4 regions of the Rhizobium sp. WSM409 genome follow, and region 1 is predicted to be linked to each of the others. Evidence: predicted binding sites of a transcription regulator. Region 1 holds the regulator's gene; each other region holds the start of a gene.

Region 1 (5,010 bases):
GCAGAGATTAACCGTTCGTTGACTCTAAAAAACGGGCAACAAAAAACCCGCGCCGGGAAGGCGCGGGTCAAGCCGTTGAAAATCAGATCCGATCAGCCGCGAACGATCGAGCGGCCGGCATACTGGGCCTGCGGGCCGAGGCCCTCTTCGATACGGATCAGCTGATTGTACTTGGCAAGACGGTCGGAGCGCGACAGCGAGCCGGTCTTGATCTGACCGCAGTTGGTGGCGACCGCGAGATCGGCGATGGTCGAATCTTCGGTCTCGCCGGAGCGGTGGGACATGACGGCGGTATAGGCCGCCTTGTGCGCCGTGTTGACGGCATCAAGCGTCTCCGTCAGCGTGCCGATCTGGTTGACCTTGACGAGGATCGAGTTGGCGACGCCCATGCGGATACCGTCGCGAAGACGGGCGGAGTTGGTGACGAAGAGATCATCGCCGACGAGCTGGGTCTTCTTGCCGGCTAGGTCGGTCAGCGTCTTCCAGCCATCCCAGTCGTCTTCGGCCATGCCGTCCTCGATCGAGATGATCGGATACTTGGCGGCGAGTTCGGCCAGATATTCGGCCATGGCGCCCGATTCCAGCGTGCGGCCTTCCCCTTCGAGAACGTATTTGCCGTCCTTGAAGAATTCCGTCGAGGCGCAGTCGAGGCCGAGGCACATGTCGTCGCCCGGCTTGTAGCCGGCTTTCTCGATCGACTTCATGATGAAGTCGAGAGCTTCCGGCGCGCTCTTCAGGCCCGGTGCGAAACCGCCTTCATCGCCGACATTGGTGTTATGGCCCTGTGCGGCAAGTTCCTTGCGCAGCGTATGGAAGACTTCCGAACCCATGCGCACGGCTTCGGCGATCGAATCGGCGCCGACCGGCAGGATCATGAATTCCTGGAAATCGATCGGGTTGTCGGCATGGGCACCACCATTGATGATGTTCATCATCGGCACTGGCAGCAGGCTGGCGGAAGCACCGCCGACATAGCGGTAGAGCGGCAGGCCGGACGCCTGGGCGGCAGCCTTGGCGACGGCGAGCGACACGCCAAGGATGGCGTTGGCGCCGAGACGCGACTTGTTCGGCGTGCCGTCCAGCTCGATCATGATGTTGTCGATCTGGATCTGGTTTTCGGCGTCGATGCCGCCGATCGCGTCGAAGATCTCGGTGTTGGCGGCTTCGACCGCCTTTTCGACGCCCTTGCCCAGGTAGCGCTTGCCGCCGTCACGCAGTTCGACCGCCTCATGCGCGCCCGTCGAGGCGCCCGAGGGAACGGCCGCGCGGCCCATGCTGCCATCTTCGAGATAGACATCGACTTCGACGGTGGGGTTGCCACGGCTATCGAGAATCTCGCGGGCGATGATATCGGTGATTGCAGTCATGGGTTCTTCCTGCTCGGTGGGTGATAAATGGTTCGAAACCTGTCTTAGTCGAAGGCGTGCAAATTACAATGCTGCAATAGCCTTCGGACCAGCGTTCGGATGTGGCCTATAGCACGATCATGTCAGACTGTTGAACGTCAAGCCTTGGCGACCGCATCGAAGGCGAGCAGCTTTTCGAGAAGCCGCGGCATGTCCTTGAGATAGACCATGTTCGGGCCGTCGGAAGGGGCATTGTCGGGGTCCTGATGGGTTTCGACGAAGACGCCGGCAATACCGGCAGCCACTGCTGCCCGCGCCAGGGTTTCTACGAATTCCCGCTGACCGCCGGAGGAATCGCCCTGCCCGCCCGGCTGCGCTACGGAATGGGTCGCATCGAAGACAACGGGCGCACCCATCGCCGCCATGATCGGCAGCGAGCGCATGTCGGAAACCAGCGTATTGTAACCAAAGGAGGCGCCGCGCTCGCAAAGCAGCACGTTCGGATTGCCGCTGGCGTTGAGCTTCTTCAGAACATTCTTCATATCCCAGGGAGCGAGGAACTGGCCCTTCTTGACATTGACGACGCGGCCGGTCTTGGCGGCGGCGATGAGAAGGTCGGTCTGGCGGCAGAGGAAGGCCGGGATCTGCAGGACGTCGACGACCTTTGCCACCTCCGCGCATTGCTCGGCGGTATGAACGTCGGTCAGGACGGGAAAGCCGAACTCCTTTTTGAGGTCGGCAAAGACCTCCATGCCTTTTTCAATCCCGATACCGCGTTCGGCCGACAGCGAGGTGCGGTTCGCCTTGTCGAAGGAGCTCTTGTAAACGAGGCCGATGCCGAGCTTGCCGCAAAGCTCCTTCAGCGTGCCGGCGACCATGAAGGCGTGGTCGCGGCTCTCCATCTGGCAGGGACCGGCAATCAGCGACAGGCGGCCGGTATTGGAAAAGCTGACCTGGCCTTGGCCTTCGCCGATCCTGACTTCGGAATTCGTATCAGTGCTCATCGTGTTTCCTCGAAGGCGAAGAGCGTGCCCTGCCCGGGCGCGGGCTTCACCAGAATGCGATTGTTCTTGCGCGCGTATGTCACCCCGTTAGCAGCCAAATGCGCTTCTGTCACGGCAAGATCGGCGACAGCGAAGAGGATTGCCCGGCCGCGCAGGCCACGATCTGCGGATGAGCCGACGATGTCGAAATAGGCCTCCAACCCTTCCGCCGTCATCAGGCTGATTTTGGCATTCGACGCCGGGATATTGACGCCGAAACCGGTTTTCTCGACTGCCGATTGCACCACGGCGAGGCTGACGAAGGCAGCGAAGGCGGCAGCATCAGGCGCGCAAAGCGCTATCTCGACTATGCCGGTGACGCCATTGGCATGCGTCTCCAGCACGGCGCGGTCGGCCGGCAGCGGATTGACGCGCTCGACGGTAAATAGCAGGAGATCAGGCGCGCGCAGATCGCCGGCAAAAGCCAGCTTGAAGCCGGCAATCGTCTCAGAACCGTCCGGCATCGTCATCGGCCGGGTGAACTGCAGCATCTCGCCGGCGCTCGATCCGTTACCGACGAAATTCTGATGATCGATGCCGGCATCCTTGCTGCCAAAAGCCAGCCCCGAAAGCCCCTCCGCGCCGCAGCGGAAGCGGAAAGCCTGATTGCGGGCGGTGAAGACATTGCCTTGGCGCGCCGACGCCTCGCTCTCCTCGACGCTCGCAATCCCGAGCGGCTCCAGATAGGTCTTGTCAGCAAAGAAGACGCAGGCATTCTCCGTTCCGAAGGGATGGCGCGCATCGGGGGCAACGGTGAAGCCGAGCTTGCCGAGCCTCTCGCGCGCCAGATCGATATTGACGACCGGCAGCACGACATGATCCAGCGGGTGCGGTTTGGCGGAGTGCTCGTTCATGATATCCCTCCCTGACACGGCAAGAGATGTGCGACAGCGCTTCCCTCAACGCAAGACTTCTGTGCCAATCCGGCGAATGAAAATAAAAATCTCAACGAGTTGGCGCCAAGTTTTACGGAAATTTAGCTACTTGCGGAACACATATGGAACATATAGTGTCTGTTCTGGATTTGTTTCAATCACGAGGTCACAACGTCGATGCTCACGCGCAAACAACAGGAGCTTCTCCTTTTCATTCATGAGCGCATGAAGGAATCCGGCGTTCCGCCATCTTTCGACGAAATGAAGGATGCTCTGGACCTCGCCTCGAAGTCCGGGATTCATCGCCTGATTACGGCGCTCGAGGAGAGAGGCTTCATTCGCCGCCTACCGAACCGCGCCCGTGCGCTCGAGGTCATCAAGCTTCCGGAGGCCTACAGCCCCAGCATCCAGCCGCGGCGCGGCTTTTCGCCGAGCGTCATCGAAGGCAGCCTGGGCAAACCTCAGCCGGTCGCCGCCCCTGCTCCCGCAAAACCCGTCGCCGACAACGGCAACTCGGTTTCCGTGCCGGTCATGGGCAGAATCGCCGCCGGTGTGCCGATCTCGGCGATCCAGAACAACACCCACGACATCGCCGTTCCGGCCGACATGCTCGGTTCCGGTGAACATTATGCCCTGGAGGTCAAGGGCGATTCGATGATCGACGCCGGCATCTTCGACGGCGACACCGTGATCATCCGCAATGGCAGCACCGCAAGTCCTGGCGACATTGTTGTTGCACTCGTCGATGACGAAGAAGCGACACTCAAGCGCTTCCGCCGCAAGGGCGCCTCGATCGCACTGGAAGCGGCCAACCCGGCTTACGAGACCCGGATTTTCGGACCAGACCGTGTTAAGGTGCAGGGCAAACTCGTCGGCCTCATTCGCCGCTATCACTGACATCGGTTAGGCCGGATTCGGTAAAGCTGTTGCTGCGCCAGTCAAAGGCGCGATGGCGCATCCATGGTCGCGACAATGCGTCAAATGCGGTTGCCACCTCCAGGCCGGCGTCCGCGAAGCGCAACTCGATGGATCCGGTCCTGCGCAGCGTCTCGCCGGTGAAGAGCGTCGCACCTGAGCGGCAGCTGTTGAAACGCAGGCGGACCGACGTCACGATGATATCGGCCGCGTCGCATGCCGGGCCGAGATAGGCGGCATTGTCGATGACAGCAACCACACGACCATTGCCAAGCCTTGATGCGCACCAGGCCCTCTTGACGCAGGAAAAGCGGTTTGCTTCACCGGCCGCTGCGGCCGCCCGCATCGCTGTCCTCGCTTCGTTCTGCTGATCGCGGGAAAGCTTGACGCGGCGGTCTTCTCCTACCTGCGGGATAGCAGGACCATCCAGCATCTTCGGCGGATCATGTCTCGGCAGGACCAGGGCTCTCTGCCACTGGTCGAAGATGAAATCCGGTGGTCTTTCACGGTTGGAAGCCATTGCTGCCGCTTCGACCACCGCGACGAGACTGCCATCCTCCGAAATCACCAGATCCGGCGGCCGGGGAACCGGTAGAAGCAACAGGATGAGCGTTGCGACCGCGATGATTGATGTGCCGATATGGCGCAGCCGGGTGCGGAGCAGCGTCAGCAGCAGAAAGCCTGCCACGGCGACCGCGAAATACCAGGCGGGCAAGCGGCCGACGTCGATATTGCCATCCCAGCCGGACACCGTCTTTGCGACCGCGATCACCAGATCGAGGCCGAATCCGACGACCTTCCAGGGCAAAACATCCAGACCGAAAGGCATGA
Region 2 (5,010 bases), on a different replicon from region 1:
TCTCGCACCGGCTTGGCGGTTCCCGCTCTGATCGCCTGCCTGGTCCCATCGACCTTGTCGACGATAAGATCGGTCCGGCGGACGCCAAGACCCTTCCGTTGGAGTTCAGCGACGAGCTGAACAATCAGCCGGCCGACATACTTGTCGATCGTTTCCGCTGCACCGATCGGTTCGGCGAACGATCGAACGACCTCGACGAGTTCTGGGCTACGGATCGGATCTATTGGTTCGCGGACGCGACCGAACATCTGGTCGAGACGCCGTCCAATCTCCGGGCCGAAGCGAAGCGCCAAGGGAGCGCGCGGCGTCGCCGAGAGCTCGCCGATAGTCCGGAAGCCGAGCATGCGCAGATCGCCCACGATCTTCTCGGGTAGCCGCAGCAGAGAGATCGGAAGTCGCTCGACCGCCAGGATGGTCTTGCCACTCGGGACGATGACAGTTTCGCGGTTGATGGCGCGGGCACATGCGTGAGCCGCGCCCCATGTGTCCGCAATGGCGACCCGTGCCGTCAGGCCCTTGGCGCGAAACCGATTGGCGATGCTCGTCAACATGCGCTCCTCGCCGCCCTGCAGATGGTCGGCGCCCTCCGTATCGATGACCATGCCGTCCGGCGCGTCGACGGCGACGATCGGCGAATACTGCGTCAGCGCCCACATGGTGACGCGCTCGAGCGCCACGGCATCGGCGGCCGGATCGGCGTCGATCATCCGCAGGCCCTGGAGGATCGCCTGCGCCCTGGCGGCCGGCATGCCGACGTGGAGTCCGGCCTTCCTGGCCGCGGCGTCGGCGGCCGAGACCCAGCGCTTGGATCCGCTCTTCGAAATGACGGCGATCGGCTGCTCAACGGGAATGGCGGGATCGGCCCGCCTGATCCTGTCGGTCGACAGATCGGGAAAAAATATCGATACGACCCTTGGCATCGCAGGCTCCTACTTCGAACTCGGCACACTCACCCGCTTTCACCCTCATCAGTTCCAAAAACCACCTCGCCCGCCCGACGCCTGGAACCGGCAGCTCCTCACTCGGAATGACGCTCACCCTCCAGCGCGTGGTCGCGGCCGTCGGCTGCCCGAAGTCGCTGGCCTCGGTCTGCCGTCGCCACCGCCGCACCGCGAGCGCCATCGTGCCGGTCTTCTCGGCGGCAAGTTGCAGCCGGCGCGACGCCGCCATCGGCAGGCGGACGATCTCGCCAATCACCGCGCCGAGCCCGCCGTACGAGAGGCCCGCCTCCATGTTGGCAAGGACGTCCTCTTCCTTGTCGGACTCGACGAAGACCACCCGGTTCGGATGCAGCCCCGCCTGCGCCAGGGCCGGGAAGAACAGATCGGGACGTGTCAGGCACCAGACGATCTTGCCTTTCGTACGCGCGGCAATGCCGGCCACGAACAGGGCGGCGGCCGCGCCATCGACGGTGCCGGCCCCGCCGCCAGCGCATTCGTGCAGCGCCCCATGGGCCAATCCGCCGCCCGGAAGCCGCCCGTCGATCTGGGCCACGCCGAAAGGCAAAACGCCTCGCCTGCGCTGACTGGCGCTTTCCAGGTGCGCTATCTGCTCGCGCAGACCGTCGAGGATAGCGATTGGGGCGACGGCTGAGTTCATGATCTCCTTTAACGGCAACCCGTTTTCAGCTTGAGTAACAGCAATATGTTCTGTATCTGTTCTCAAGACGTAAATGAGTCAACGCGCATATGACGCGCTAAAGTTGAGCACGAGTGCGACGCAGAAAAATCGACAGCGGATTCAATCGGATGATGAGGAAGGAATATTTTCGGAGGCGCCGAACGCCCCTTGTGGACGATGGGCTTCAGGCCAGACATTGCGCCATATCACGACCGGCAAACTGTTATTCTCGAACGGGACGCCTGGGCCGATTGGCTCGATCCGGCCTTCTCGGCCAAGTCGCTGATCGAGCCCTGCCGCCCGGCCCGCTTTCCATCGAACAAGTCGGCTGAGCTGCAAACCGGCTGGCTAAGGAGTACTTTCTTCTTCGCTCTCTGCTGGGGCCGACCATGCTCTTTCAGGCGGGCAGTTCGTGCAGCACGCACCGTAACGGAACCATATGCTCTCGCCGCGGGTTGGATAGGCATCTCCCAGCTCTCAGTTTCACGGAGCATCCATGGCTATATCTTCTACAAGCAATCGAGACTCGGCCGCCTATCCGCTTCAGTCGCTCTTTGTCCCGTTTCCCTTCGTCTGCTTCACGCTCGCGCTTGCGACCGATATCGCTTTCTGGCAGACCGGCAATCTGATGTGGCAGAATTTCTCTGCATGGTTGCTGTTCGCTGGGCTTATGTTGGGCTCGCTTGCGATTCTGGCCGGATTGATGGATCTGATGCGTCGCCGCACGCGCCCTTTACGGCCGCCGTTCCTGTCCGCCCTTCTCTATCTAATCATACTGAGCCTCGCCTTTGCCAACAACCTTATCCATGCCGGCGATGGATGGACGGCCGTCGTCCCATACGGACTGATGCTTTCGGCCGTCACCTTTGTCTTGTGCCTGGTGGCCGCGGCAATTTCCGCCCGCAAATATGCCAGACTGGCCTGGAGGATATGATGAAGAAGTCCCAGATTCTCGGCGCTTCGGTTCTGTCGATATCTGTCGGCGTCGGTCTTGCGGCTTACGCCCAGAGCGGAGATTTTGACATCTCTCAGCAGATCGGACCGAACCCCGTGCTCCCAGATCCAGCCCCTTCCCTGCTGCCTGATCTGAAGGTAGCGGAGGTCGTTGGCTGGAAGGATGGTGAGACGCCGGCCGCACCGAACGGTTTGACGGTCACTGCTTATGCCAAGGACCTCGCCAATCCAAGGACAGTCCACACCTTGCCGAACGGCGACGTACTGGTAGTTCAGGCGCGTGGCCCGTCAGGCGAACCGGCCTCCCGGCCGAAGGATTTGATCAGAGGCTGGATCATGTCCATCGCTCATGGCGACGGCGGCGAGCAGAAGGAAAGCAACATCATCACACTGCTGCGTGACGCCAACCGCGACGGCAAGGTGGATGAGAGGCACGATCTGCTGAAGAAACTCGATTCGCCGTTCGGCGTCGCCTGGGTCGACAACACGCTCTATGTCGCCTCGACGTCCGCCATTCTCGCCTACCCCTATGAACTTGGGCAGAATGAAATCACCGCCCAACCGAAAACCATCACGCCCCTGCCCGGTGGTCCGATCAATCATCATTGGACCAAGGATCTGGCGCTCAGCCCCGATGGGCAGATGCTCTACGTTTCGGTCGGCTCGAATTCCAATATCGTCGAGAATGGGCTTGAAGCAGAAAAGGGCCGTGCGGCGATCTGGCAGGTCGACCGGCGCACCGGCGCGGCGCGCGTCTTCGCCTCAGGTCTGCGCAATCCGAACGGCCTCGCCTTCAACCCTGAGACAGGTTCGCTCTGGACGGTCGTCAATGAGCGCGACGAACTTGGTCCGAACCTCGTTCCCGATTACATGACCTCGGTTAAGGAAGGCGGCTTCTACGGCTGGCCCTGGAGCTATTACGGCAACCATGTCGATGCGCGCGTGCATCCGCCGCGTCCGGACATGGTCGAAAGGGCGACGCCACCGGATTATGCCCTGTCGAGCCATGTCGCGGCCCTTGGATTGGCCTTCTCGATGAATTCAGCGCTGCCGGCCGCCTACGCCAATGGCGCCTTCATCGGAGAGCACGGCAGCTGGAACCGGGACAGCTTCAATGGCTACAAGGTGGTGTACGTACCATTCGAGGCCGGGAAGCCATCCGGCAAGGCGCAGGACGTCGTCACGGGCTTTATCCAGGACGACCAAGCGAAGGGACGGCCGGTCGGAGTCGGGATCGACGGGACGGGAGCTCTGCTCGTCGCAGATGACGCCGGCAACACCGTCTGGCGCGTTGCTTCGTCCGACGGCAAGATTACGCCGCAGCCCATCGGCACGGACCAGGTTTCGGCAAATCGGCAAGTCTCGACTGATGCGACGGCGGGCGGGACCGCCGATATGAATCCTGGCATCGGAACCGAAAGGACGGGTTCGACCCCTCAATCGCAGATGCCGGCAGCCCCGGCAGATGAACGCCCGACCGACCAGAAACCCCTTCCCGGACAAGCGGATAAATCCCAGCCTGCGCAAATGCAGATCGCCCCTGCAGGTGGTCCATGAAGAGATTTTGTCGGGTTTAAATCACTTCTCGCCATGTTTTCGTGGTGACTGGCCGACATCAAGAAATTTCCTGAGGTCACCATCGCGCAGTGGCCATTTCCGCGCGCTTTTCTATCGGCGATCGTTAGCCGCCGCATGTTCAACATGGGGCGAAGGCGCATTTAAGTGAGGGGTTCACGGCAAATGAGATGCAAACTTAGATCGGCTTCCAACGCGGGACTTCAACGAAAATGGTTGCGATGCAAGCACCAAACATACCACGCCGAATAGTTGTCATCAGCGACTTCCAGGACGGCGATTGGCGCGACGCCCAATTCGAGACGATAGACTGGTTTCGGCACCAATGGTTGTCGGGAAATCGCGGGCCTCTCCCAGAGATGACCGTCACCCCGAAACAAAACGTCGAGGTCGTGGGGGGCTACATCGAGCGGCTCCCTCTTGCAGCTCTCAAAGGAGGCCTTGCCGACCGCGCCGAAATTTGGACCCACAGCCGTGGTGCATCGCCAAAGATGCATCGGCCCGATGGCAGCCCGTTCTTGACGCGCCGGTCGTTTCAGATGAATGGGCCTGAAGCGCCATTCGCATCAAATGATATGCTGGGCCATATTGAGGCTTTCGGACCACCGTCGATCTTGTGCGTATGGGGCCTTGGCGTCAGCGAAGACATATTGCTGGCCTGCCCCGACAGTTTCAAAATTTACAATTCGATCGACGCACCGGCGTTGCGCGTGCCATCTGAGGTGAGCCGCCATTTCGACCTTATTCTCACCGGCGCCGCGTGGCAGTCGGAAGCAGTGCGCGATTTATATCCCGACAAGCCCATCGCCGTTATGCCGATTGGACCGGAGTTTGCTTCTGAGGTAACGTTCAGGCCTCTGG
Region 3 (5,010 bases), 1.1 Mb from region 1:
TCCAGGCCGGCGCGGCCGCTCTCATCCAGCGAGCGCTGGTGCGGGAAGAGTCCTTCCTCCCAGCCGGGAAGGAAGACGGTGTCGAATTCGAGACCCTTGGCCGAGTGCAGCGTCATGATCGAGACGGCATCGAGGTTCTCGTTGGTTTCGGCATCCATCACCAGGGAGACGTGTTCGAGGAAGCCGCGCATCGACTCGAAGCTTTCCATCGAGCGGATCAGTTCCTTGAGGTTTTCGAGGCGGCCGGGTGCTTCGGCGCTCTTGTCGTTCTTCCACATGTCGGTATAGCCGGACTCTTCGAGAATCTGCTCGGCAAGTTCGGTATGCGGCGTGTTTTCAAGCAGTTCCTGCCATCGGCGGAAAGATTGAATTACGTCGAAGAGCGCCTTTCGCGCCTTCGGCTTCAGCTCGTCTGTCTCGATGATGTCGGCGGCTGCCGCAAGCATCGGGATATCGCGGGCACGGGCATAGTCGTGCAGCGCGCGCACCGTCGTATCGCCGAGGCCGCGCTTCGGTGTGTTGACGATGCGCTCGAAAGCGAGGTCGTCGGCCGACTGCGCAACGAGGCGGAAATAGGCCATGGCATCGCGGATCTCGAGGCGCTCGTAGAAGCGCGGGCCGCCGATAACGCGATAGTTGAGGCCGAGGGTGACGAAGCGGTCTTCGAATTCGCGCATCTGGAAGGAGGCGCGCACGAGGATCGCCATGTCGTTCAAGAGATGCTTGCCCCGCTGGAGTTGCTCGATCTCCTCGCCGATGGCGCGGGCTTCCTCCTCCGAGTCCCAGGAGGCGTGGACCTGCACCTTGGCGTCGTCCGGATCGGAGCGGTCGGTGAACAGCGTCTTGCCGAGGCGACCTTCATTATGGGCGATCAGATGGGCGGCGGCCCCGAGGATATGTTCGGTCGAACGATAGTTGCGCTCGAGCTTGATGACCTTGGCGCCGGGGAAATCCTTCTCGAAACGCAGGATATTGTCGACCTCGGCGCCGCGCCAGCCATAGATCGACTGATCGTCGTCGCCAACGCAGCAGACGTTCTGCAGCTCGCCCTTAGGGCGCTGAGCGAGAAGCCTGAGCCACATGTACTGGGCCGTGTTGGTATCCTGGTACTCGTCGACGAGGATATAGCGGAAGCGGCCGTGATATTCCTTCAGGAGATCCGGGTTTTTGCGGAAGATCGCGATCGGATGCATCAGCAGGTCGCCGAAGTCGCAGGCGTTCAGCGTCGTCAGGCGCGCCTGATAGGCAAAATAGAGATCGCGGCCACGGCCGTTGGCAAAGGCGCGGGCATCACCCTCGGGGATGTCGGCGGGGCCGAGGCCCTTGTTCTTCCAGGTATCGACCATGCCGGCGAACTGCTTGGCTGGCCAGCGCTTGTCGTCGAGACCTTCGGCCTGAATGAGCTGCTTGATGAGGCGGACGACGTCGTCGGTGTCGAGAATGGTGAAATCGGAGCGCAGGCCGACAAGCTCGCCGTGGCGGCGCAGAAGTTTGACGCCGATCGAATGGAAGGTGCCGAGCCACGGCATGCCTTCGACGGCGCCGCCGACGAGCAGCGCGATGCGCTCCTTCATCTCGCGGGCGGCCTTATTGGTGAAGGTGACGGCGAGGATCTGCGAGGGGAAGGCGCGGCCGGTGTTGAGGATATGGGCGATGCGGGTCGTCAGTACGCGCGTCTTGCCGGTGCCGGCGCCGGCGAGCACGAGGACGGGGCCTTCAAGCGTTTCGACGGCTTCGGTCTGCTCGGGGTTCAACCCGGCGAGATAATCCGGTCGCTTGCCGCCGTCGCGAGCCGCCATGGCGCGGGCGGCGATGCCGCCACCGGCGGCGGGCGCCCGTTCGGCGGGTGCGGCAGGCGGCTGCGGCTTGCGCGCCATCTCGCCCGGCTCTTCGTCGAAGAAGGGCATATCGTCGAAACTATTGCTCATGGCGCGTAATGTAGTGATTCGGGAAGGAAAGACCAGAAAAGATGTTCTGCTTTCATTCCCGAGCCGGCGCTATTCCAGGCGGTATGTTGCGGGCGGTAATGCCGCCGCCGAGCCCGGCTGTAGCCGCGATGCGGGCGGGCGGGGCTGAAAATACCAATCGCGGCCTGTCGGATCAGGCGCCGGTGAGGCGTCCTTGGGTCATCGGACAGCTGTCCGGATCAACACCCGTCAACAAGGAGGCCGTTTCATGCCGAAGATCGTTTCAAATCTCTGGTTCGCCGAGGAAGCCCGCGAAGCCGTCGAATTCTACGTGTCTGTCATCCCGGACTCCAGGAAGATGGGCCGCACCACCATATTGCCGGCGGAAACGCCGAGCGGGCCTCCCGGCAGCGTCGAGCTGATCGAGTTCACGCTCGCTGACCAGGCCTTCCTGGCCATGAAGGCCGGCCCGCTCGATAGTTTCAACCATTCCTTCTCGATCGCGATTCTCGTGGAAAGCCAGGCCGAGATCGATCGGATATGGGATGCTTTCTTAGGCAATGGCGGCACGCCGGAGGCCTGCGGCTGGCTGAAGGACCGCTGGGGCCTTTCCTGGCAGATCGTGCCGCGTGTGCTCTCGGAGATGATCGCCGACAGCGACCGTGAGCGGGCCAGGCGCGTGACCGAAGTGATGCTCGGCATGGTCAAGATCGATGTCGCCGCGCTCGAGGATGCGTTCAACGGCTGAGAGGCCTGCGGAGAGATGATCGCAATATCCAGCGCATGATCGTCATGCGCCCATTTCTCTAAGAATATCCCAAGTTTTCGAACGTCATATGGCCCGTCGCACATCGATATTCACCGATCGAAGCTGGCTCTCCGCCTGCCGACCGCTGATTTTCGAGACCTCGAATCACGGGCGACATTGCACACCTTTTTCATCTTTCTGTCACGTCGTGAAATGTGCTGATACCGCGATGGCGTCTTTCTCCACTATACTGACCAACAGTTTCGTAGAGTAATTAAAGAACCGGTGGATGCACAATTTCGTGCATTGCTAGAAACGGCCGGTGAGCGTGGAATAACCGACGAAACTATTGATTCTCAGGAACGTCATGGCCATCTCGATGGTTATAAGGACACCTGAAGCCTGTGGCATTAACCTTGAATGGAGGGCCCATGCTGAGCGAATCCGTATTTGATGCGTTCACCCGCAGTTATGATGCGCGTCGCGAGACCGATATGTCGATCTCGGATTATCTCGACCTTTGTAAAAAAGAACCGCTTGCCTATGCCAATGCGACCGAGCGCCTGCTCGCCGCGATAGGCGAACCGCAGATGGTCGACACCGCCAGGGACACGCGCCTCGGTCGGATATTCATGAACCGGACCATCCGGATTTATCCGGCCTTTGTCGGCTTCCACGGCATGGAAGAGACAATCGAACGAATCGTTTCATTCTTCCGGCACGCGGCGCAGGGGCTCGAGGAGCGCAAACAGATCCTCTATCTGCTCGGCCCGGTCGGCGGCGGCAAGTCATCTCTGGCTGAGCGGCTGAAGCTGCTGATGGAGCTTCATCCGATCTACGTGCTGAAGGCGGGTGACGAGATCAGCCCCGTTTTCGAAAGTCCGCTCAACCTCTTCGACCCGGACACGATGGGATCGCTCCTGCAGGAGCAATACGGCATTCCCCTGCGACGCCTAAGCGGACTGATGAGCCCTTGGTGCCTGAAGCGGCTCGATGATTTTGGGGGCGATATTTCCCGCTTCCGTGTCGTCAGAGTACAGCCTTCGCGGTTGCGCCAAATTGCGATCGCCAAGACCGAGCCTGGAGACGAGAACAATCAGGATATCTCGTCGCTGGTCGGCAAGGTCGATATCCGCAAGCTGGAGACTTATTCCCAAAACGATCCCGATGCCTACAGCTATTCTGGCGGCCTCAATCGCGCCAATCAGGGCGTGCTCGAGTTCGTCGAGATGTTCAAGGCGCCGATCAAGATGCTGCATCCGCTGCTGACGGCGACGCAGGAGGGGAACTATATCGGCTCCGAGAACATCGGCGCCATACCCTTCACCGGCATCGTCCTTGCGCATTCGAACGAAGCGGAATGGCAAACCTTCAAGGCCAACAAGAACAACGAAGCCTTCATTGACCGTATTTGCGTGATCAAGGTGCCCTATTGCCTGCGCGTGACGGAAGAGCAGAAGATCTACGAGAAGCTGATCGAGGGATCGGAACTCGCGGATACACCATGCGCTCCGGCGACGCTCGAAATGCTGGCCCGCTTCTCCGTGCTGTCGCGTCTGCGCAAGCATGAGAATTCGACATACTTCTCGAAGATGCGCACCTATGACGGCGAAAGCCTGAAGGAGACGGATCCGCGCGCCCGCAGTGTCCAGGAATATCGGGATGCCGCCGGCATCGACGAGGGCATGGACGGCATATCGACCCGCTTCGCCTTCAAGGTGCTCGCCTCCACTTTCAATCACGACACCACGGATATTGGCGCCGATCCAGTTCATCTGATGTATGTGCTGGAGCAGTCGATCCGCCGCGAGCAGTTTTCCGACGATGTCGAGAAGCGATATCTGGAATTCATCAAGGCCGATCTTGCGCCGCGTTACGCAGAGTTCATTGGAAATGAAATCCAGAAGGCCTATCTTGAGTCCTATGCGGATTACGGACAGAATCTGTTCGACCGCTACGTCGACTATGCCGATGCCTGGATCGAAGACGTGGACTTCAAGGATCCCGATACCGGCCAGCTACTCGATCGCGAGCTCCTCAACCAGGAACTGACGAAAATCGAAAAGCCGGCGGGAATTGCCAATCCGAAGGATTTCCGCAACGAAATCGTCAAGTTCTGCTTGAGATCGCGGGCAGCCAACGGCGGAAAGAATCCGTCATGGACGAGCTACGAGAAAATCCGGGAAGTCATCGAAAAGCGAATGTTCTCGCAGGTCGAAGATCTTTTGCCGGTCATTTCCTTCGGATCGAAGAAGGATTCCGAAACGGAAAAGAAGCACAGCGAATTCGTCTCGCGCATGGCCGCGCGGGGTTACACGGAGAGGCAGGTTCGGCGCCTCGTCGAATGGTACATGC
Region 4 (5,010 bases), 2.3 Mb from region 1:
CCCCAGGAGCAGGTGCTGCTTCCTCGGGAGCGTGCACCGCTTCCCCAGACGCTTCGACCGGAGCCGATGTCTCGATCGCTTCGACCGGAGCGGGGGGTTGGACCGCTTCGGCCACGGGCGCGTCAGCAACTGCCGGAGCCGCCTCGGTTGCAGACGCTTCGGCAGCAGTCTCTTCCGCCGCACCGTCGGCATCGTCGTGGTCGGCCTTTTCGGCTGTCTCTTCCGCAGGCATTTCCGCAGTGGCAGCAGGCACTGAGGCCGCATCCTGCGTCGCAAGATGTACTGATGCCTCTTCCGCCTTCACGGCATCGGCGCGATAGCCGAGACCCTTGAGGATTTCTTCCATGTCCTCGAGCGTCGCACCGAGGATCGACAGCATCGCCGTCGTCGTCGTGAAGCGGCGGCCGTCATAGGCGCCCTCCGGACGGTTGTTTTGACCGGGCTTCCATTGCAGCAGCGGACGGATGATATCGGCCAGCCGTTCCAGGATGTCGATGCGTACGGCACGTTTGCCGAGGAAACGGAAGCCGGCGAGCTTGTAGAACATCCGCTCGAAGGTCGGATCCGTGACGACGGAGGTGCGGCCGGCGGCAAGCACCGGAATGAGATCGCCGTAGCCGGGCTTGTCGAGACCGTCGTTCTTCAGCGCCCAGAGCAGCGTGATGAGCTCGGCCGGCGCCGGCTTCAGAAGTGCGGGAACGAAGATGTGATAGGCGCCGAAACGCACGCCGTAGCGGCGCATGGAGGCACGGGCCTCCTGGTCCAGCGACTTCACCTCCTCGGTCACCTCGCGGCGGAACAGCACCCCGAGATTCTCGACGAGCTGGAAGGCAAGCCCCTTGGCGAGACCCTGCAGATCTTCGGCGCGCGACAGATCATCGAGCGGCTTCAGCACCGTGCTGATATGATGATTGACGAAGCGCTCGATGCGGGCAGCAACGTGATCGCGGGCATTGCCCGTCAATTGTTCGTCGGCCAGCAGGATCACGCGCGGACGCATGATGTGATCGCTGCCCGAAAGCCGCGCCACCGGGTCGCCCAGCCAACGGATCAACCCATCCGAACCGATCACAAGATCGCTGTTGCCGGCGGCATGCATCCGGGCCGCGCGGGCTTCGAACTCGAGCCCGAGCGCCTTCTGCGACGCAGCCTGAACCGCCTTGGCATCCGGTCCGTCCGTTCCCGCCACCGGCGTGAAACGGAACCCGCTCAATTGCCCTACATGATGTCCTTCAACGAAGACATCACCATTCACACTGATTTCAGCTTCCAGCATCGCATTCTCTCTCAGGCGCTTCATGAGCACAGATGTCCTGCGATCAACAAAGCGTTTCGTCAACCTTTCATGTAACGCGTCGGACAATCGATCTTCGATTTCCCGCGTCTTTTCCTGCCAGTGTGTCGGATCGGCAAGCCAACCGGGCCGATTCGAAACGTAGGTCCAGGTCCTTATCTGCGCGATTCGCGCCGAAAGCGTGTCAATTTCCCCATCTGTTCGATCGGAGCGATGAACCTGCTCCGCAAGAAACTGCTCATTCACCGTGCCATAGCGGACAAGATCGGAAAAGAGGGTCGCGATAAGATCGGCATGTTGTGCTGGGGTGATACGCCGATAATCGGGAAGCGCGCAAGCCTCCCAGAGTTTTTCGACGCGCGCCGGCCTGTCGGCGAGATCGATGACCTCGGGATAGCGCGAAAGCTGTTCCAGCGCCTGCTGGTCGACCGCAGGCAGCGCCCGCGTCAGCCCCGGCACGCGCGGTCCCACCTCAAGGCTGGCGCGCAGCGATGCGATTGAGGAGAAGTCCATCTCCGTCGTCCGCCACTGCAAAACCTTGACGTTGTCGAATTCGTGCCCCTCGATGCGCTGCACCAGTTCGTCGTCGAAGGGCGAGACCTGTCCGGTGACGCCGAAGGTCCCGTCCCGCACATGCCGCCCGGCGCGCCCGGCGACCTGGCCGAGTTCGCCTGGATTGAGATTGCGGAACTGGTAACCGTCGAACTTCCGGTCCTGGGCAAAGGCGACGTGATCGACATCGAGGTTGAGGCCCATGCCGATCGCATCGGTCGCCACCAGATATTCGACGTCGCCCGCCTGATAAAGCGCCACCTGCGCATTGCGGGTGCGCGGGCTGAGCGCGCCGAGCACCACCGCCGCGCCGCCGCGCTGCCGGCGGATGAGCTCGGCGATGGCATAGACCTCGTCGGCAGAGAAGGCGACGATGGCCGAGCGCTGCGGCAGCCGGGTGATCTTCTTCTGCCCGGCATAGAAAAGATGCGAAAGCCGCGGCCGCTCGACGATAGTGATGCCGGGCAGGAGCTGCTGCAGGATCGGCCGCATCGTCGCCGCGCCGAGCAGCAGCGTTTCCTCGCGGCCGCGCAGATGCAGGATACGGTCGGTGAAGATATGGCCACGCTCGAGATCGCCGGCGAGCTGCACCTCGTCGATCGCGACGAAGGCGGCCCTGGTCTCGCGCGGCATCGCTTCGACAGTGCAGACGGAAAAACGCGCATTGGGCGGCGAAATCTTTTCCTCGCCGGTGACCAGCGCCACATTCTGTGCGCCGACCTTCTCCACCACCCGCGTATAGACCTCGCGCGCCAGCAGCCGGAGCGGCAGGCCGATCACGCCCGTCCCGTGCGCAACCATGCGCTCGATGGCATAATGGGTCTTGCCGGTATTGGTCGGTCCGAGCACCGCGGTCACACCGCGCCCACTCAGAATCATCGGCTGCGAAATCAGAGTCATGAGTCCATGCAAATGAGGCGGGGTGGCCCCAGAAAATCTCGACTCCTCGATGGAAGCTGGACAACACATGGACAGCTGCCGTCGCAAACGCAAGGGCAGATTTCAAAATGCCTCGGGGATTACGACCTTTGCGAGTCCTGCGGAACGCCCGAATTTCCGATTCGGAACAGCGCAAGAACGAATCAGCGACGAATCGATGACTCTCGCTGATTCAGCTTTTGTTCACGGCTAAGTATTGATTTTGAATCACTTTTTCCCACTAGATGCTGAATCGCGAGACTCTCTCCTGTTCGCACTTTCGCCGTCGTGAGCGACAATCTTCGCCCGATTTTGAACAGGCAAAAATCCGCCCGAAATTAACCTCTCGACCAAAGCCTGAACGAATCGGAGACGAATCGCTCACTCCATCGTTTTCGCCTTTCGTTCACGGCCACATCTGGTAGCGCTATCAGGCCCCGGCACTAGACGCGGATCAGCGGCAGAGCCCTTCGTCCCGCTCCGCCGCACCAAAATTAATCTTTTTGGGAGCCGGATTCAGACGGCGTTAAGTCGGGGACGGCCAATTGTGGCGCGCCGATCAAAAACGGAACGAATCGCTGACGAATCGGCGACATCGCGATTTTCCCGCTTTGTTCACCGCAACATATTGTATTTAAATGTCTTTTTAACCATAGCGGCAATTTTCGGAAATGACGGAAATTAAACCGTGAATCAGGCTTCGTCACATTTCCAGAGCTTAACCGGGAACAAAAATCGCCAATACGTGTTTCTAGTCCATCCAAATTGCGGATGAAATGAAGGAAACACACCATGCTTGGCACGATACTACTTGTTATCCTCATTCTGCTCTTGATCGGAGCCTTGCCGAATTGGGGTTATAGCCGTGGCTGGGGCTATGGACCTTCTGGCGGTTTGGGGCTAGTTCTCGTGATTATCATTATCCTTGTACTAATGGGCCGCGTCTAAAGGCCAACTAACCTGGGGAGTTACGACATGATGAAGAAGATTGTTCTTATTGGTGCGCTCGTCGGCGCGCTCGCATCCTGCACAGCGACCGAGCAAGGCACGGCGATCGGCGCCGGCACCGGCGCGGTTATCGGCGGTGTCGTCACCAACAGCTGGGGTGGTGCCGCCGTCGGCGCCGTTGCCGGCGGCCTGACCGGCGCTCTGATCGGCCAGTCGGTCGAACGCCGCGGCTACTGCGTCTATCGCGACCGCTACGGCCGCCGCTACGAGGCTCGTTGCCGCTAATCGGCACAAGCATATCGGACTCCCAACGGGCGCTTCGGCGCCCGTTTTCTTTGTCGGTCGATCCGTCAACGAGACGTTGACATTCGGTTGCGAAAGTCAAACCTAGCGCCGCCCAACGGGGAGTCACATATTTCCTTCAGAGCATGATGCCGAAAAGTGTGAGCGGTTTTCGTACGACATCATGCTCTCACTATAAATGCAGAACAGGATGATCCTAGGCCGACCCGGCCTAAGATCATCCTGTTCTGGAGCGCAACGGACAGGCAGGGCCGCCCGGCGCACCCAAAAGGAAACGCTTCCATGATTCAGATTTTGCTGAATTCCCTCATCGCGTCGGCTTTCCTGACAACCGCGATATCAGCGTTCAGCAGCGATGATCGTTCGCTGCGCAAAATACCGGCCAGAGTTAGGCCACAGCGACGTCCGAACACAGACCGCCGCTCTTGATCTTCCCGAAACAGCGCGACTGCTCCGGTCACAAAGTCGCAACCGGCATCACGAGACGCCCACAAACAGCGATGGCGCGATCCTGCCGGACGCGCCATCGCTTTGAATCTAATTCCTACTGTCGACGTGAAGACAGAAATGCCTAGGCGAAGAACTGTCCGCCATTGGCCGTCAGCGTCGAACCGGTGATGAAGCCGGCATCGTCGGAGACGAGGAAGGTGACGCAGCGCGCGATCTCTTCCGGTTCGCCGAGCCGACCGACGGGGATCTGCGGAATGATACGTTCGTTCAGCACCTTCTCCGGCACGGCAAGCACCATTTCCGTTCCGATGTAACCGGGGCAAATGGCGTTGACGGTGATGTTCTTGTTCGCCCCCTCCTGAGCCAGTGCCTTGGTAAAACCGAGATCGCCCGCCTTGGCCGCCGAATAATTCACCTGGCCCATCTGGCCCTTTTGCCCGTTGATCGACGAGATATTGACGATACGACCGAAGCTGCGGTCACGCATGCCGGTCCAGACCTGATGCGTCATGTTGAACAGGCCGGTGAGGTTGGTATTGATCACC

What was found. Region 1 encodes LexA, which represses DNA repair genes until DNA is damaged. Its sites were predicted from a motif close to TGTTCNNNNTGTGTTCNG; they were not measured.
Region 2: AC25BC_RS32245 (ImuA family protein) is a predicted target of LexA. The motif match lies at 1,646-1,663, and genes of this name have one in related genera.
Region 3: AC25BC_RS14260 (ATP-dependent helicase) is a predicted target of LexA. The motif match lies at 1,971-1,988, and genes of this name have one in related genera.
Region 4: AC25BC_RS20995 (helicase-related protein) is a predicted target of LexA. The motif match lies at 2,909-2,926, and genes of this name have one in related genera.

Annotation. Positions count from the first base shown of each region.
Region 1 is NZ_CM172794.1:1,763,622-1,768,631, reverse strand. Features, by position in the region: gene eno (phosphopyruvate hydratase) at 93-1,367, opposite strand; gene kdsA (3-deoxy-8-phosphooctulonate synthase) at 1,505-2,350, opposite strand; gene AC25BC_RS08945 (VOC family protein) at 2,347-3,243, opposite strand; gene lexA (transcriptional repressor LexA) at 3,442-4,161, shown strand; gene AC25BC_RS08935 (ComEC/Rec2 family competence protein) at 4,142-5,010, opposite strand, start outside.
Region 2 is NZ_JBYGKP010000004.1:275,978-280,987, reverse strand. Features, by position in the region: gene AC25BC_RS32250 (Y-family DNA polymerase) at 1-920, opposite strand, end outside; gene AC25BC_RS32245 (ImuA family protein) at 841-1,599, opposite strand; gene AC25BC_RS32240 (DUF2231 domain-containing protein) at 2,117-2,554, shown strand; gene AC25BC_RS32235 (PQQ-dependent sugar dehydrogenase) at 2,554-4,131, shown strand; gene AC25BC_RS32230 (glycosyltransferase) at 4,362-5,010, shown strand, end outside.
Region 3 is NZ_CM172794.1:2,836,420-2,841,429, reverse strand. Features, by position in the region: gene AC25BC_RS14260 (ATP-dependent helicase) at 1-1,928, opposite strand, end outside; gene AC25BC_RS14255 (VOC family protein) at 2,176-2,655, shown strand; gene AC25BC_RS14250 (PrkA family serine protein kinase) at 3,087-5,010, shown strand, end outside.
Region 4 is NZ_CM172794.1:4,269,264-4,274,273, forward strand. Features, by position in the region: gene AC25BC_RS20995 (helicase-related protein) at 1-2,746, opposite strand, end outside; gene AC25BC_RS21000 (DUF3309 family protein) at 3,557-3,712, shown strand; gene AC25BC_RS21005 (YMGG-like glycine zipper-containing protein) at 3,740-3,997, shown strand; gene phbB (beta-ketoacyl-ACP reductase) at 4,587-5,010, opposite strand, start outside.